DNA from 3 places in the Kineococcus auxinigenes genome. Region 3 is predicted to be linked to each of the others. Evidence: predicted binding sites of a transcription regulator. Region 3 holds the regulator's gene; each other region holds the start of a gene.
The links. The regulator LexA, encoded in region 3, represses DNA repair genes until DNA is damaged. The targets are predictions, from matches to a motif close to TCGAACANNTGTTCGA.

Region 1 (4,968 bases), on a different contig from region 3:
TGACCGGGCGCAGCCGCTCGTCGAGGACGTCCGCGGGCGACCACCCCTGCCGGGCGCGCAGGAACGGGGTGACCATGTCCGACTGCACCGGCCCGGGGCGGAACAGGGAGATGTCGACCACCAGGTCGGCGAACGTCTCCGGCCCGAACCTGCCGATGAGCTCGCGCTGGCCGGGCGACTCGATCTGGAAGCAGCCCAGGGTCCGGGTGGAGCGCACCAGCCGGAACGTCGCCGGGTCGTCGAGCGGGACCTGCGCGCGGTCGTCGAGGTCGAGCTGCTCGCCCTCCACGCGCGCCACCTCCCGCACCGCGTGGGCCATCGCCGACTGCAGGCGGATCCCCAGCACGTCGAGCTTGAGCAGCCCCAGGTCCTCCACGTCGTCCTTGTCGAACTGGCTCATCGGGAACCCCCGGGAACTGGTCTCCACGGGGGTGCGCCGCAGCAGCCCGGGCCCGGACAGGACGATGCCGCAGGGGTGCAGCGACACCTGCCGGGGCAGGCCGTCCAGGCGCTCGACGAGGTCGAAGAGGGCGTCCAGCCGCTCGGCGCCCAGGCCGCTGCGCCGCAGCTCGGGCAGCTCGGCGGCGGCGGCGCGGGCCTCACCGGCCCGCACGTGCGGGAAGGCGGTGGCCACGGCGTCGACCTCGGCGGGCGGCAGGCCCAGCGCCGCGCCCACGGCGCGCACGGCCTGGCGCACCCGGTAGGTGCCGACGCTGGACAGGCAGGTGGCGCGCTCGCCGCCGAAGCGCTCCAGCACCGCGGCGCAGACCTCCTCGCGGCGGGCGGCCTCCACGTCCAGGTCGATGTCGGGCAGCTGCCCGCGGCGGGCGTTGAGGAAGCGCTCCACCAGCAGCCCGTGCGCGAGGGGGTCGACGCCGGAGATCCCCAGCAGGTGGTTGACGAGGCTGCCGGCGCCGGAGCCGCGGGCGGCCACGCGCACGCCCAGGGACCGGGTGAGGTCGCAGACGTCGGCGACGGCGAGGAAGTAGCTCGCGAAGCCCACCTGCGCGACGGTGCTCAGCTCCGCGTCCAGGCGGTGGTGCACCGCGGCCAGGTGCCGTTCGCCGGCGCCGGGGTAGCAGCGGCCCACGCCCGCCGCGCACCGCGCCCGCAGGACGGCGTCGGGGTCGGTGCCCGGCGGCAGCCGCAGGGCGGCGAGGTCGGGCAGGTGGTGCGCCCCGACGCCCAGGTCGGCCGCCGGGTCCAGGCGGGCGCGCTCGGCCAGCGCCGCGGTGGCGGCCAGCAGCTCCCGGGCGAGCCGGTCGCCGCCGCCCGCCGCGCGCGCCACCCGCCCGGCGGTGCGGGCCATGCCGTCGCCGTCCACGAGGTGGCCCTGGGCGCTGACGCGGTCCAGGTGCCGGGTGCCCAGCGGCACGAGCCGGCGCACGGCGTCGAGCAGGTCGGCCGTGACGGCCCCCTGCGGGGTGGCGTGGCGCACGGCCGCGGTGAGCACGGCGGGCACCCGCTCAGCGCGCGCCAGCGCCAGCAGCCGCGCGGCGTGCTCCAGGCTGCCGGGGGTCCCCGGCGGGCCGTCGTGGCAGAGCACCTCCACGTGCAGGCACCCCTGCGGCAGCGCCGCCCGCCAGCGGCGCAGCACCGCCCGGGCCAGGTCGTCGCGGCGGGCCAGCACCGCCCGGCCGACCTCGGAGGCCGGGCCGAGGAGCACCGCGAGCGCCGCGCCGCCCGCGGGTGCGGCGGCGTGCCGGGAGACCGGCTCCACGCCGGCGACCGGCCTGCCCCGCGGCCCCGCGAGGTGGGCGGCGCCGACCAGCCCGCACAGGGCCGCCCACCCGTCCCCGGCCCCGGCGCCGCGGCCCAGCCCGCTGCCCGCGCCGAGGGCGAGCACGGTGGCGCGCGGCAGGCGGGGATCCACGGCGGCGCCCCCGCGCACCGGGGTGCGGCGGGGCCGGGCCGGGTCCCGGGCGGGGCCACCGCCGGAACCGGCGGGCCCGGTGGAGGGGTCGGCCCACGGGGGCGGGCCGGCGACCAGCCCGGTGGGTGCGGTGGCGAGGTCGACGCCGAGGACGGGTGCCACCCCGGCCGCGGTGCAGGCCCGGACGAACTTCACCGCGCCGTACAGGCCGTCGCGGTCGGTGAGGGCCAGGGAACCCATCCCGAGGTCCGCGGCGCGGGCCACCAGCTCGGCCGGGGACGACACGCCGTGGCGCAGGGAGAAGCCCGAGGCGACGTGCAGGTGGGTGAAGGGGGCGGTGCTGGGCACGCGGGGGTCCTCCCGGCGGGTGGTGCGCCCGCGGGGAAGGACGGAGCAGCGGTGGGGCGGTGGGTCGGGCGAGGCGGTGGGGCGGGCGGCTCAGCTGGCCAGCGGGTGCAGCCGGCTGAGCCCGAGCTGGGCCTCGACGACGCGGTGGAAGCCCACCGCGTCGTCGAGGAGGGCGTCGGCCGCCGCGGCGTCGACGACGCCGGTGCGGCCGGCCTCCACGCGGGCCCGCAGGGGTGCGGTGGCGGCGAAGCGCCGCGCCCACTGCTCGAGCTCGGGGTCCAGGCGCGGCAGCATCTCCCACACGCTGCGCGGCTGGCTGCGCCGCGGGGCGGTGGGCCTGCCGTGCACGGCGACGAGCGCGGCGCCGGCGCGCAGGGCGGACAGGTGGGCGTGGACGTAGCGCTGGGCCGGGTCGCTCGTGCCGGCCGCTGCGCGCAGTTCGGTCTCGCACCGCTCGAGCAGGTCCAGCGCGGCGGTGGTCAGGGGGCGGGGGCGGTCGGCGGTACCCTCGGGGGCGGCGCCGGGGGAAGAAGCCCTCGGGGTGGTCATCGCGGTTCACCTCTCCGGTGCGTCCGGACGTCAGTCGCTGACGCGCAGCAGCTGCCACGCGCCGTCACCGTCCTGGGTACCAGCCGCCTCCGACACGACCGCCCGCTCACGGGCTGCGGTGCCCGCCGGCACGGGGTGCGCCAGGTCGTAGACGCCCACCGGGGCCCGTCCCACGGCGGCCTCCACGCGGAACACCTCGCGCTCCAGGTCGCCCAGGGCCAGGAGGGGCCGCGAGCTCACCGATGCCTCTCCGCCCGGCTCCTCGCCGTGCAGCGCCGCCACCGCGGGCTGCTCCCACCAGGCGCTGCGCTCGCGCCAGCGGCCCAGCACGGCGCGCACCAGGTAGAGCCTGCCGCGCCAGACGAACTGCACGGGAGCCTGTTCCGGGGCACCGGGAGGGCCCCCGCGGACCCCGCACCGCACGTGCACCTCGTCCGAGAACCGTCGCACCGCTGCTTCCCCCTCCTGCTCCAGCCGGCGCCGCGGGCCTGCCGCGGCGGGCGAGCCGGGGGAAGCGGCTCGTCGCGGGACGCCCGGGGCGCGGGCCGCGGGGCTTCCCCTCCCCCCGGACCGCGCCGCCGGGCGGCCACGGCGTTCGAACACGAGTTCGAACGCTCTTCGAAGCTACACCACGGGCGCCCCTCGGCGTCAACGGAACGACCGTCGTCCACAGGTCTGCCGGGCGGGCGGCACCTGCTGCTCCCCCGGTGCCCCGCAGCGGGTTCCCCGGCGCGCCCGCTCGGCGCGACGCCGGACCGCGACGGCCCTACCGTGAGGGTGCATGAGGTGGACGACCGCCGGTCGCACCGCCGCCGCGGGCGGTCTGCTCGCCGCGCCCGCTCCCCCCACGGCCCCCGAGGACCCCGCCGCGCCCGCGCCGCCCGCCGGCGAGCACCCCGCCGTGACGGCCACCGCCCGCGCCCTCGCCGGGCTGGACGCCACCGGGGAGGTGGTGCGGGTCCCGGCGGGACTGCGCACGAGCGCCGAGGTGGCCCGGCACCTGGGCGTGGCACCGGCGGCCGTCGCGCGCAGCAGCCTGCTGCGGGCCCCGGGAGGACAGCTCGTCCTCGTGCTGGCCTCCGGCGCCCACGACCTGTTCCCGCCCGTGCTCGCCGCGGTGCTGGGCGTGCCGCGGCTGCACCCCGTCGGCGAGGTGGAGACCGTGCGCCTCACCGGGTCGCCGCCGGGGTGCACCTCCCCCGTGGGGCTCACCGAGCCGCTGCCCACCTACGTCGACGTGACGCTGGCCGTGCACCCGGTGCTGTGGGTGCCCGCCGGTCACCCGAGCGCCCTGTTCCGCACCCGCTACGACGAGCTGCTGAGGCTGGCGGGCGCCCACCCGGTCGAGATCGGGTGAGCGCCCTCCTGGAGGGCCTGGCCGTCCGGGAGGTGGGCAGCGCCGGCCCCGGCGCGCCCCGCGTGCTGCTGGTGCACGGTCTCGGCGGCGCGGCGAGCACCTGGTCGCTGGTGGCGCCCGCCCTGGCGCACGACCACCGCCTGCTGCTGGTCGACCTGCCCGGCCACGGGGACAGCCCGCCCCCCGGCCCGGCCGAGGGGCCCGGCGCCATGCGCGCCGCCGAGCTGGGCCGGCGGTTGCGCCGCGCGGCCGTGCGGCTGCGCGCGGCGGAGGGCTCGGCGGTGCACCTGGTGGGGCACTCCCTGGGCGGCTGGGTGTGCCTGGAGGCCGCGGCGGCCGACGGCGCGCGCGACCCCGACGGCCTGCTGGGGCCGGCGCCTGCGGACCCCGCCGTGGCGAGCGTGGTCGCCCTCGCACCGGCGGGGCTGTGGGCCGCCCCCCGCCGCCGCCCCCCGCTGCTGCCCACCGGTCAGCGCTTCGCGCGCTGGTACGCGAACGCCGCGCCGCACCTGCCGTTCGACCCGCTGCCCACCCGGTGGGGACGCACCCTGGCGTTCGCGGCCACGAGCGCGGCACCGCGCGAGCTGCCGGCCGCCCTGGCCCGGGAGGCGGTGCTGTCCGTGGCCTCGGCCGCCGGGTACGCGGCAGCGGACGCGGGCCTGGCCGCGGGCGCGTTCACGCGCGGGGCCGACGTGCGGGTGCCGGTCGTGGTCGTGGCCGGGCGGCGCGACCGGGTGCTGCCGCCCTCGCACCTGCTGCGCACGAGCGCACCGCCGCACGCGCGCTGGCTGGAGTGGGACCGCTGCGGGCACGTGCCGGCGTGGGACCGCCCGGCCGACGT
Region 2 (4,968 bases), on a different contig from region 3:
CGCTCGGGGCGGTGACCACCAGGCCGTCCAGGACCGCGGCGAAGCGGTTCTTGGGGTCGCTCAGCTGCGAGATGCGCGCGGTCAGCTCCTGGAAGACCTCGTCGCCGCTGGCGTCGAAGGACAGCTGCACGGCCCAGCCGCCGGTGGCGTACCCCTGGTCGTTGCGCGCCTGGGTGGCGGTGGCGTCGGTCAGCTGGGTGCCCTCGATCACGGCGGGCCCGAGGACGTACTTCTCGGTGCCCTCCTGGTTGCAGGTGACCAGCGGCAGGTCGGGGTCCTCGAGGAGGCCGCCGGCGCGCTGCGCCGGGTCGGAGCAGTCGAGGTTCTGGAAGACCTCCACCAGGCCGGGGCTGGACAGCCACGCGTCGTCGCTGGCGTCGGTGGGTGCCGGGGTGGGCGCCGCGCTCGGCTGCCCGGGCCCGGGGGCGGGCCGCGGGGTGGCCAGCTCGGTGAGCGAGGGGGGCGTGGGGGGGGCCTCGGGCGTGACGGCGGGCTCGGCGGGTGCCGTCGTGGCCTGCTGCAGGGCCGCCGGGGCGGCCGCGCCGTCTGCGCTCTGCGTGGGTGCCGGGCTGGCCGTGGCGCCGTCCGTGGGCTCGGCGGTCGGGTAGGCGGTCGGGTCGGCGGTCGGCTCGGCGGTCGGCTCCGCGGTCGGCTCGGGGTCCATCGGCAGGGCCACCGGCTCGGCGTAGATCACCGGGCGCATGCGCAGCTGCGCGGACCGGGCGATGAGGTCGAGCTGCTCGCGGGTGGCCTGCCCGGGGATGGAGACCGTGATGTTCTGCCCGCCCTGCACCTGCACCTCGGCCTCGGCCACGCCGGTGGCGTCCACGCGTTGGCGGATGATGCTGGCGGCGCGCTGCACCTGCTCGGTGTCGACCTCGCCGCCGTCGACGGCGCGCGGGGTGAGCACCACCTGGGTGCCGCCCTCCAGGTCCAGGGCCAGGCCCGGCGCCCACCGCGCGGCCCCCCAGATCGAGCCGGCGCCGACGGCGCCGAAGAGCAGCGCGACCAGCACCACGAGCAGCACCAGGGTGCGGCCGGGGCGGTGGCGGCGGAGGGGTGCGCCTCGGCGCACGCGCGGGGGCCTGTCGTTGGACACTGGGTACCTCGGGACGGGGCTCACCCGGAGACGGTCGTCACCCGGTCAGCGCTAGCTTGTCACTGTTCGTGGTTGGGCACTGTCTTACCAGTGACCGCTGTGAGCGGCGGGCACGGCAGGCCGGCACGCACCGCTGAAGCCCGTGCAGGCCGCCGCGCGGACGGCTCAGGGCCGGTGGGCACCGCCGTCGGGGTCGTCCCCCGCGGGGTCCTCGGTGGCGGGCTTGCGCAGGTCCAGGCCGCCGGCGTCCGCCGCGCCCGCACCGGCCACGGGGTCGGCTGCACCGACCGCCGGGGTGACCACGCGAGCGACCGCGCGCCGCGCCCAGCGCGTCTGCACCCCGGGGCTGATCTCCAGGACCACGACGTCCCCGTCGGCCGCGACGACCGTCCCGTAGGTGCCCGAGGTGGTCATGACCTCCGCGCCCGGCCCGACGCTGCTCTGCATCTCCACCTGGGCCCGCTGCTGCTTGCGCGTCCGGCTGAACATGAAGACCAGCAGGCCCACCATGAGCAGCAGGAAGATCAGCTGGCTACCGCCGCCACCACCCACGACATCCCTCTCCGCACCGGTGGGTTCGACGGCTCACCGGCGCCCGCACCGGCCTGGTGCCGGTGCGGCGGGACAGCGCCGGGCGACCGCCCCGGGTTGCGCACCCGGCCGCCGCCGGCCGACCGACCCGCCCGCGCAGTCTAGACGGATCACCCGGACGGCCCTGGACACCGGCGCGGGCGCGCCTCACGCGCCGGTCGCGCCCGCCCCGCCGTCCTCGGCGGGGTCCCGCGCGGCGTCGTCCCCGGCCGCGAGCGGCAACTGCCAGGCGGCGTCGCGCGGCGGTGTCAGGCCCATGTGGGCCCAGGTCTCCGGCAGCGCGACCCGCCCGCGGGGCGTGCGGCCCAGCAGCCCCTCGCGCACCAGGAACGGCTCGGCGACCGTCTCGACGGTCTCGGCCTCCTCCCCCACCACGACGGCCAGCGTCGAGAGGCCCACCGGGCCGCCGCCGAAGCGGCGGCACAGCGCGTCCAGCACCGCCCGGTCCAGCCGGTCCAGACCGCGCTCGTCGACCTCGTACACCTGCAGCGCCGCCCGCGCCGCCCGGCGGTCCACCAGCCCGGAGCCGCGGACCTGCGCCCAGTCGCGCACCCGGCGCAGCAGCCGGTTGGCGATGCGCGGGGTGCCTCGCGAGCGCCGGCCGATCTCGGCGGCGCCCTCGGCGGTCAGCTGCACGCCCAGCAGGGAGGCGGAGCGGCGCAGCACCTGCACCAGCTCCTCGGGGGTGTAGAAGTCGAGGTAGCCGGTGAAGCCGAAGCGGTCGCGCAGCGGAGCCGGGAGCAGACCGGCGCGCGTGGTGGCGCCCACGAGGGTGAAGCGCGGCAGTTCCAGCGGGATGGCGGTGGCTCCCGGGCCCTTGCCGACGATGACGTCGACGCGGTAGTCCTCCATCGCCATGTAGAGCATCTCCTCCGCCGGCCGGGCCATGCGGTGGATCTCGTCGAGGAAGAGGACCTCGCCCTCGTCCAGGGAGCTCAGCACGGCGGCGAGGTCCCCGGCGTGCTGGATGGCCGGGCCGCTGGACTGGCGCAGCGGCGCCCCCATCTCGGAGGCGACGATCATGGCCAGCGTGGTCTTGCCCAGCCCGGGCGGGCCGGAGAAGAGCACGTGGTCGCTCGTGCCGCCGCGGGCCTTGGCGGCGTCCAGCACCAGGGAGAGCTGCTCGCGCACCACCGTCTGCCCCACGAACTCCTCCAGCCCGTGCGGGCGCAGCGCCGACTCGGCGGCGCGCTCGCCGTCGTCGGCACCGGCCGTGACGATCCGCTCGGCCACGTCGTCCTCCTTCGCCGTCCCCACCTCGCTGCCCACCTCAGCGTCCCGACAGGTGGCGCAGCGCCGAGCGCAGGGTGCCCGGCACGTCGCTCACGCCTGCCTCGTCGTCGCCCACCACCGCGTCCACGGCGTCGCCGGCCTGCTTGAGCGGGTACCCGAGGCCGACCAGGGCGTCGACGACCTGCTGACGCCGGGCGTCGGCGGCGTCGGGCGCGGGCAGCGGGGCGGCCGGGGCGTCGCCGGGCGGGCCGAGGCGGTCGCCCAGCTCCAGGCAGATGCGCTGGGCGCCCTTCTTGCCGATGCCGGGCACGCGCACCAGCGCGGCGTGGTCCTCGGCGGCCACCGCGGCGCGCAGTCCGTCGGGGCGGTGCACGGCCAGCATCGCCAGGGCCAGGCGCGGCCCGACCCCGGAGACGGTCTGCAGGACCTCGAAGACCTCGCGCTCGTCGGCGTCGGCGAAGCCGAAGAGGGTCAGGGAGTCCTCGCGGACGACCATGCTGGTGGCCAGGGACGCCTCCTCGCCGACCCGCAGCCCCGCGAGCGTGGCGGGAGCGGCCTGCACGAGCAGCCCCACCCCGCCGACCTCCAGGACGGCGGAGTCCAGCCGCACCGCGAGCACCCGCCCGCGCACCGACGCGATCACACGACCTCCACCCCGCCGCGGGGACGCCCCCGCACGAACACCTGTACGAGGCGAAGGCTAACGAGGTCCCCGGACACTGCCCGCGCGGCGCGCGGGTGCGCGCGGCACCATCGCCGGGTGAGCCACGAGCAGCACGCCAACCCGCGCCAGAACGTCACCTTCGACTCCGCCTCCGAGAGCGGTCACGCCCACGGCTACCTGCGCGTGCCGCGGGCCGGCAGCGGCCCGGGCGTCGTCGTCGTGCAGGAGTGGTGGGGCCTGACCGACCACGTCGCCGGCGTCGTCGACCGCCTCGCCGGCGAGGGCTTCGTCGCCCTGGCGCCGGACCTGTACGGCGGGCGCACCACGCACGACGCCGAGGAGGCGGAGCGCTTCCTGACCGAGCTGCCGCCGGAGCGGGCGGCCCGGGACCTGGCCGGGGCGGTGACGTACCTGCTGGCCCGGCCGGAGACCACCTCCGGCACCGTGGGCGCGGTGGGCTTCTGCATGGGCGGGGCGTTCGTGCTGACGCTCGCCGCCCAGCAGGGTGAGCGGATCGGGGCGGCCGTGCCCTGGTACGGGATCCCCGGCCCGGCCACGGACTTCTCGGGGTTGCGGGCGGCGGTGCTGGGGCACTTCGGCGAGGAGGACGCCTCGGTGCCGCTGGAGGCGGTGCGCGCCACGGAGCAGCGGGTGCGCGAGCAGGCGGGCGTGGACGTCCGCTTCGAGGTCTACCCGGCACCGCACGCCTTCTACAACGACGAGCGGCCCAGCTACCGCCGGGAGCCGGCGGAGCTCGCCTGGGAGCGCACCGCGGCGTTCCTGCGCGAGCACGTGCGCTGACGGCGGGGTCGGCGACGGGGCCGCGCGGGCGGGCGCCGAGTGGCCGACCGGCGGGGACCGCAGGACAGTGGCGCGGTGACTTCCACGACCCGCAGCCCCCTCGGCGTGATCCTCGCCGGCGCAGTCTCCGGAGCCGCCGGCACCACGGTCCTGAACGCCGTGACCTACGGCGACATGGCCCGGCGCGGCCGGGCGCCCAGCACCGTGCCCGAGCAGACGGTCACCGCGCTGGCCGAACGGCTCGGGCGGCCGGTGACGGGCCGCGGCGCCGAGCGCGAGCACCGCACCACCGCCCTGGGCGCGCTGTCCGGGTACGCCGTCGGCGTGGGGGTGGGCAAGCTCGTCGGGCTGGGCCGCGGCGCGGGTCTGCGGATGCCCGCCGGCCTCGGCGGGGTCGTCACCGGCGCCCTGGCGATGGCCGCCACGGACCTGCCCGCGCACGCCCTCGGCGTGACGGACCTGCGCACCTGGAGCACGCAGGACTGGGTCTCCGACGCCCTGCCGCACCTGGCCTACGGCGTGGTGACGCACGCGACGCTGCGCGCCCTGGACCCCGCCCCCCGGCCCGCTCGCACCCCGA
Region 3 (4,968 bases):
CTACGGCGGCTTCCTGCGCGAGAGCCTGCCGGCCTTCTGGCCCACGGCCTCGCCCGAGGTCGCCCGCGAGGCGCTGCGCCGCCTGGACGCCGCCGCGGCTGCGCCGGGCGGGTGAAGACCGTGTGCGGGACGCACCAGGGGCTGACCCGCGGGCCCGCACCTGGCATCCTCGCCCCGTGGCCACCGTCGGCTTCCTGCACACCGCGCACGCCCACGTGCGCACCTTCCGCGACCTCCTGAACCAGCGCGACGAGACCGTCGCCGACCGGCACCTGGTGGACACCGGCCTGCTGGCGGCCGCGCGCGAGCACGGGGCCCCGAGCGTGCGCGGCGCCCTGGCCGACCGGTTGCGCCGGCTGGTCGCCGAGGGCGCCGACGTCGTCGTGAGCACGTGCTCGGAGACGGGACCGGAGGCCGAGCGCGTCGGTGAGCGGGCGGGTGTGCGGGTGCTGCGCGTGGACCGGCCCATGGCGGAGGCGGCGGTGCTCGCCGGGCGGCGCATCGCCCTGGTCAGCTCCCTGGACGAGGCGGCCGCCACGCTGCGGCCGCTGCTGCACGAGTCGGCGGCCGCGGCGGGCCGCGAGGTGCGGTTCGTCGAGGTGCGCTGCCCGGACACCTGGTCCGCCTTCGAGTCCGGTGACGTGCTGACGTACTCCGCGAGCGTCGCGGACGCCGTGCGCTGCGCGGTGCGCGCGCTGGAACCGCCGGTGGAGGTCGTCGTGATGGCTCAGGCCAGCATGGTGGGAGCGGCGCTGCTGCTGCGCGACCTGGACGTGCCGGTGCTCACCTCCCCGCGGCTGGCGGTGGAGGCGGCGGTGGAGGCGGTCGTGCCGGTCGGCCGCTAGCGCGGGTGAACGCCGGCCGACACGCGCCGCGGCACCGGTCTCAGAGGCTGCGCAGCACCGCGGTCACGCGCCCCAGCACCACGGCCTCGTCGCCGTCGATCGGGTCGTAGAGGTCGTTGCGCGGCAGCAGCTTCACGTGCCCGTCCCGGCGCTGCAGCACCTTGACGGTGGCCTCCCCGTCGATCATCGCGGCCACGACGTCGCCGTTCTCCGCGGTGGGCTGCTGGCGCACCACCACCCAGTCGCCGTCGCAGATCGCCGCGTCCACCATCGAGTCGCCGACCACGCGCAGCACGAAGTGCTCACCGGCGCCCAGCAGCTGAGCCGGCAGGGGGAAGACCTCTTCCACGAGCTGCTCGGCGAGGATGGGGCCGCCGGCGGCGATGCGGCCCACCAGGGGCACGTAGGCCACGGCGGGGCGCTCGTCGGCGGCGGTGGCGTCATCACCGGTGAGGACGCCGTGGGCGGGGCCGGGGGCCACCACCTCCAGGGTGCGCGGGCGCCTCGGGTCCTTGCGCAGGTACCCCAGGCGCTCGAGGGTCTTGACCTGGTGGGCGACGCTGCTGGGGCTGGTCAGGCCGACCGCCTGGCCGATCTCCCGCATGCTCGGCGGGTAGCCGCGGCGCTCGACCGCCTCGCGGATCGTCTCCAGGACCCTGCGCTGGCGGGCGGTCAGCCCCGCGCGGTCCAGCGGCCCGTCGGGCAGCGGGTGCACCGACGCCCCGGCCCGGCCGCGGTCGTCCCCGTCCAGCACGTCCGTCACGTCGACTCCCCGTCGTCCCCGGCCGCCGCGGGCGCGCGGCTGCGATCACGCTACCCGTGCGCGGCCGGGAGCTCAAACAGGTGTTCGAACGTGTCGGAGGCGGGTGGCACGGTGCTCCCGCACCCCGAGCGCGCCGGGCACCGGCCCGCGGCGGGGCTTGCGCGCCACCGGCACAGCGGTGGTACAACATCGACGCCGGTTCGAACACCCGTTCGAGGCGGCTCCCGAGCCGGAGGTCCTCACCCGTGAGCAGCACCGCCCTCGCCCCGGTCCCCGCCGCCCGCCGGTCGTCCGCGCCGCGCCCGGCTCCCGCCGCCCGCTGCGCCCGCGCGGTGCGGCGCACCCGTCCCACCCGCCCCGCCGCGCGGCGCGGTCCGGGGCGTCGCCCGCTGCGGCTGACCCGCCGCGGGCGGCTGAGCGCGACCTGCACGGCGGCCGGTGTGCTCGCGGGCGTGGTGCTGGCGGTGTCCGCAGCGGTGGGCGAGCCCGCCGCGGCCGGCGGCGCTCCGGGCGCCGCGCCGCACGTCGTCACGGTGCTGCCGGGGCAGACCCTGTCGCAGATCGCCGCCGAGCTGGCGCCGGGTGAGGACTGGCGGGAGGTCGCCGTCACCATCGCGGAGGTCAACGGCCTCGCCTCGCAGGCCCTCCAGGCCGGCCAGCGCCTGACCCTCCCCGAGCTGGACTGACCACGACCGGACCCCGGCCGGCCGGCGGTCGCGCCCCCGCCGGCGTCCACAGACGTCCCGCGCGGCTTGCCGCCGCCGTCACCGGCGACGTACCGTCGCCCCACGATCAGGACCCCGGGCCGCCCCCGGGTACCGCCGCGGCCACCGGGGCCGGGCGCTGCGCGGGCGGCCGGGACGCCGCGTGGGAGGAACCAGGGGTGCACTGCCCGTTCTGCCGGCACGCCGACTCGCGCGTGGTCGATTCGCGGACGACGGAGGACGGCAGCAGCATCCGCCGCCGTCGCCAGTGCCCGAACTGCTCCAAGCGCTTCACGACGCTGGAGACCGCGAGCCTGTCGGTGGTCAAGCGCTCCGGCGCCACCGAGCCGTTCAGCCGCGCCAAGATCTCCACCGGTGTCCGCAAGGCGTGCCAGGGGCGCCCGGTCAGCGAGGACGACATCGCGCTGCTGGCGCACCGCGTGGAGGAGGCCGTGCGCGCCCAGGGCGCCGCCGAGATCGACGCCCACCAGGTGGGCCTGGCCACCCTGCCGTTCCTGCGCGAGCTGGACGAGGTGGCCTACCTGCGCTTCGCGTCCGTCTACCAGGCGTTCGACTCCCTCGCCGACTTCGAGGCGGCCATCGAGCAGCTGCGCGCCGAGCGCAGCGCCGCCCTGCAGCGCTCGGCGGGCGAGCCGGCCACGGCGGCCGCCCGGGGCTGAGCGCCCCGCCACCCGCCACCCGCCCCCCGCCGCCCGTGCCCCGTCGGCACCGCCCGCCCGCGCGGGCGAGAATGGGCCCATGCTGGATCCCGGGTCGCTGTACACCCTCGAAGGCACGCCACCGGTGCTGGTCGAGCCGCACCTCGTCGTGGCGCTGTCGGGCTTCGTCGACGCCGGCAGCGGCGTGCGGCTGGCCGTGGAGCACCTGCGCGAGGTGTGCGAGCACGAGCCGGTCGCCACCTTCGACGTGGACCAGCTGCACGACTACCGCGCCCGCCGGCCGGTGATGACCTTCGCCGGGGACCGGTGGGAGGAGTACGAGGCGCCGGTGCTGCAGCTGGAGCTGCTGCGCGACGCCGAGGGGTCGGCCCTGCTGCTGCTGACCGGGCCGGAGCCGGACGTGCAGTGGGAGCGCTTCACCCGCGCCGTCTGGCAGCTCGCGGACCGGCTGGGCGTGCACCGCACGATCGTGCTCAGCGCCGCTCCCACCGCCGTGCCGCACACCCGCCCCAGCGGGGTGACCGCCAGCGCCAGCCGCCCCGAGCTGCTGGAGGGGTACCGCACCTGGGACGTGCAGGCGCGGGTGCCCGGTCACGCGTCCGCCCTGCTGCACCTGCGCGGGGCGCAGGCGGGCCGGGACGTGCTCTCCGTCCTGGCGCACGTGCCGCACTACCTGGCGGCCAACGACTACCCGGACGCGGCTGCGGTGCTGGTGCGCACGCTGGCCGGTGAGACGGGCCTGGCGCTGCCGGTGGACACCCTGCTGGAGGCGGCCTCGGCCACCCGCGTGGAGGTCGACGCGCAGGTCGAGCAGTCCCCGGAGGCCGCGGCGGTGGTGCTGGCCCTGGAGGAGCAGTACGACGCCCGCGGCGACGAGGACCGGGGCGCGGGTGCGGCGAACGCCTACCTGCCCTCCGCGGAGGAGCTGGGGGCGCAGTTCGAGCGCTTCCTGGCGGGGCAGGAGGACGACCCCGGCGCGGAGTGAGCCGGGGCGGGGGTGCTCACGTCGCGGCGGTCCTGGGGGCGGTCGTGCCGCTGCTGCCGCCGGGCGCCCCGGACAGGTGGTGCAGCAGCGCCCGTGCGTAGGCGTCCGCGGGGTCGGCGGCCTCGAACGCGTCGGCGCCGCGCTCGTCGAGCAGCAGCACCCGGTGCACGACGCCGTCGCCGACGTCCCGGCGCTCCAGGCGGGTGAACCGCTCGCCCAGCAGTTCGCGCAGCTGGTGCTCGGCGGGCAGCCAGCACGCCTCCGGCTGGTCGACGGCGTCCAACGCCCACTCGGTGGTGCCGTTGAAGCCGATGACGCGGCCGGTGGGGTGCTCGTGCACCTCGACGGTCATGTCGCTGAGGGTGAACACGTCCTCGTCCATGTCCCGGTCGGGGATGAAGAACCTGTCCCCGGAGACCGGGTGCCACTCCAGCCCGGCGGCCTTCAGCTGCAGCGCGAGATCGACGGAGATCACCGCACCAGCATGGCCCCGGGGCACCGCGAGCGCGAGGTGGCGGGGCGCCCACCTCGCGCCCGCCGGCGCACCGCCACCGGGCGCGGGGCGGCTCAGCGCTCGGAGAGGCGGACGAGCATCTTGCCGGTGTTCTCCCCGCGCAGCATGCCGACCAGGGCGCCGGGCGCCTCGTGCAGCCCCTCGCGGACGGTCTCGCGGAAGACGACGCGCCCCTGCGCCAGCCAGCCGCCGACCTCGCGCTCGAACTCGGCCCGCCGCTCGGCGTGGTCGCCGACGATGAACCCCTGCAGCCGCAGCCTCTTGCCGACCACGGAGAACAGGTTCCGCGGGCCGGCCGGGGCGTTCGCGAGCTCGCGCGGGGAGTTGTAGGCGGAGACGCTGCCGCACAGGGCGAAGCGGGCGAAGTCGTTGGCCGCGGCGATGGCGGCCTCCAGGTGGTCGCCCCCGACGTTGTCGAAGTACACGTCGACGCCGCCGGGAGCGGCCTCGGCGAGCGAGTCCAGCACCGGCCGGGCC

Region 1: ACRYR9_RS09505 (DUF6504 family protein) is a predicted target of LexA. The motif match lies at 3,366-3,381, and genes of this name have one in related genera.
Region 2: ruvA (Holliday junction branch migration protein RuvA) is a predicted target of LexA. The motif match lies at 3,600-3,615, and genes of this name have one in related genera.

Annotation. Positions count from the first base shown of each region.
Region 1 is NZ_JBKBCT010000026.1:36,219-41,186, reverse strand. Features, by position in the region: gene ACRYR9_RS09515 (PHP domain-containing protein) at 1-2,221, opposite strand, end outside; gene ACRYR9_RS09510 (SAV_6107 family HEPN domain-containing protein) at 2,312-2,770, opposite strand; gene ACRYR9_RS09505 (DUF6504 family protein) at 2,801-3,220, opposite strand; gene ACRYR9_RS09500 (aminoacyl-tRNA deacylase) at 3,552-4,127, shown strand; gene ACRYR9_RS09495 (alpha/beta fold hydrolase) at 4,124-4,968, shown strand, end outside.
Region 2 is NZ_JBKBCT010000040.1:13,315-18,282, forward strand. Features, by position in the region: gene secD (protein translocase subunit SecD) at 1-1,099, opposite strand, end outside; gene yajC (preprotein translocase subunit YajC) at 1,265-1,651, opposite strand; gene ruvB (Holliday junction branch migration DNA helicase RuvB) at 1,838-2,923, opposite strand; gene ruvA (Holliday junction branch migration protein RuvA) at 2,961-3,566, opposite strand; gene ACRYR9_RS12115 (dienelactone hydrolase family protein) at 3,684-4,388, shown strand; gene ACRYR9_RS12120 (hypothetical protein) at 4,464-4,968, shown strand, end outside.
Region 3 is NZ_JBKBCT010000048.1:12,209-17,176, forward strand. Features, by position in the region: gene ACRYR9_RS13570 (ATP-dependent DNA helicase) at 1-115, shown strand, start outside; gene ACRYR9_RS13575 (aspartate/glutamate racemase family protein) at 177-845, shown strand; gene lexA (transcriptional repressor LexA) at 886-1,608, opposite strand; gene ACRYR9_RS13585 (LysM peptidoglycan-binding domain-containing protein) at 1,854-2,294, shown strand; gene nrdR (transcriptional regulator NrdR) at 2,492-2,992, shown strand; gene ACRYR9_RS13595 (proteasome assembly chaperone family protein) at 3,072-3,977, shown strand; gene ACRYR9_RS13600 (pilus assembly protein CpaE) at 3,994-4,452, opposite strand; gene ACRYR9_RS13605 (NADP-dependent oxidoreductase) at 4,545-4,968, opposite strand, start outside.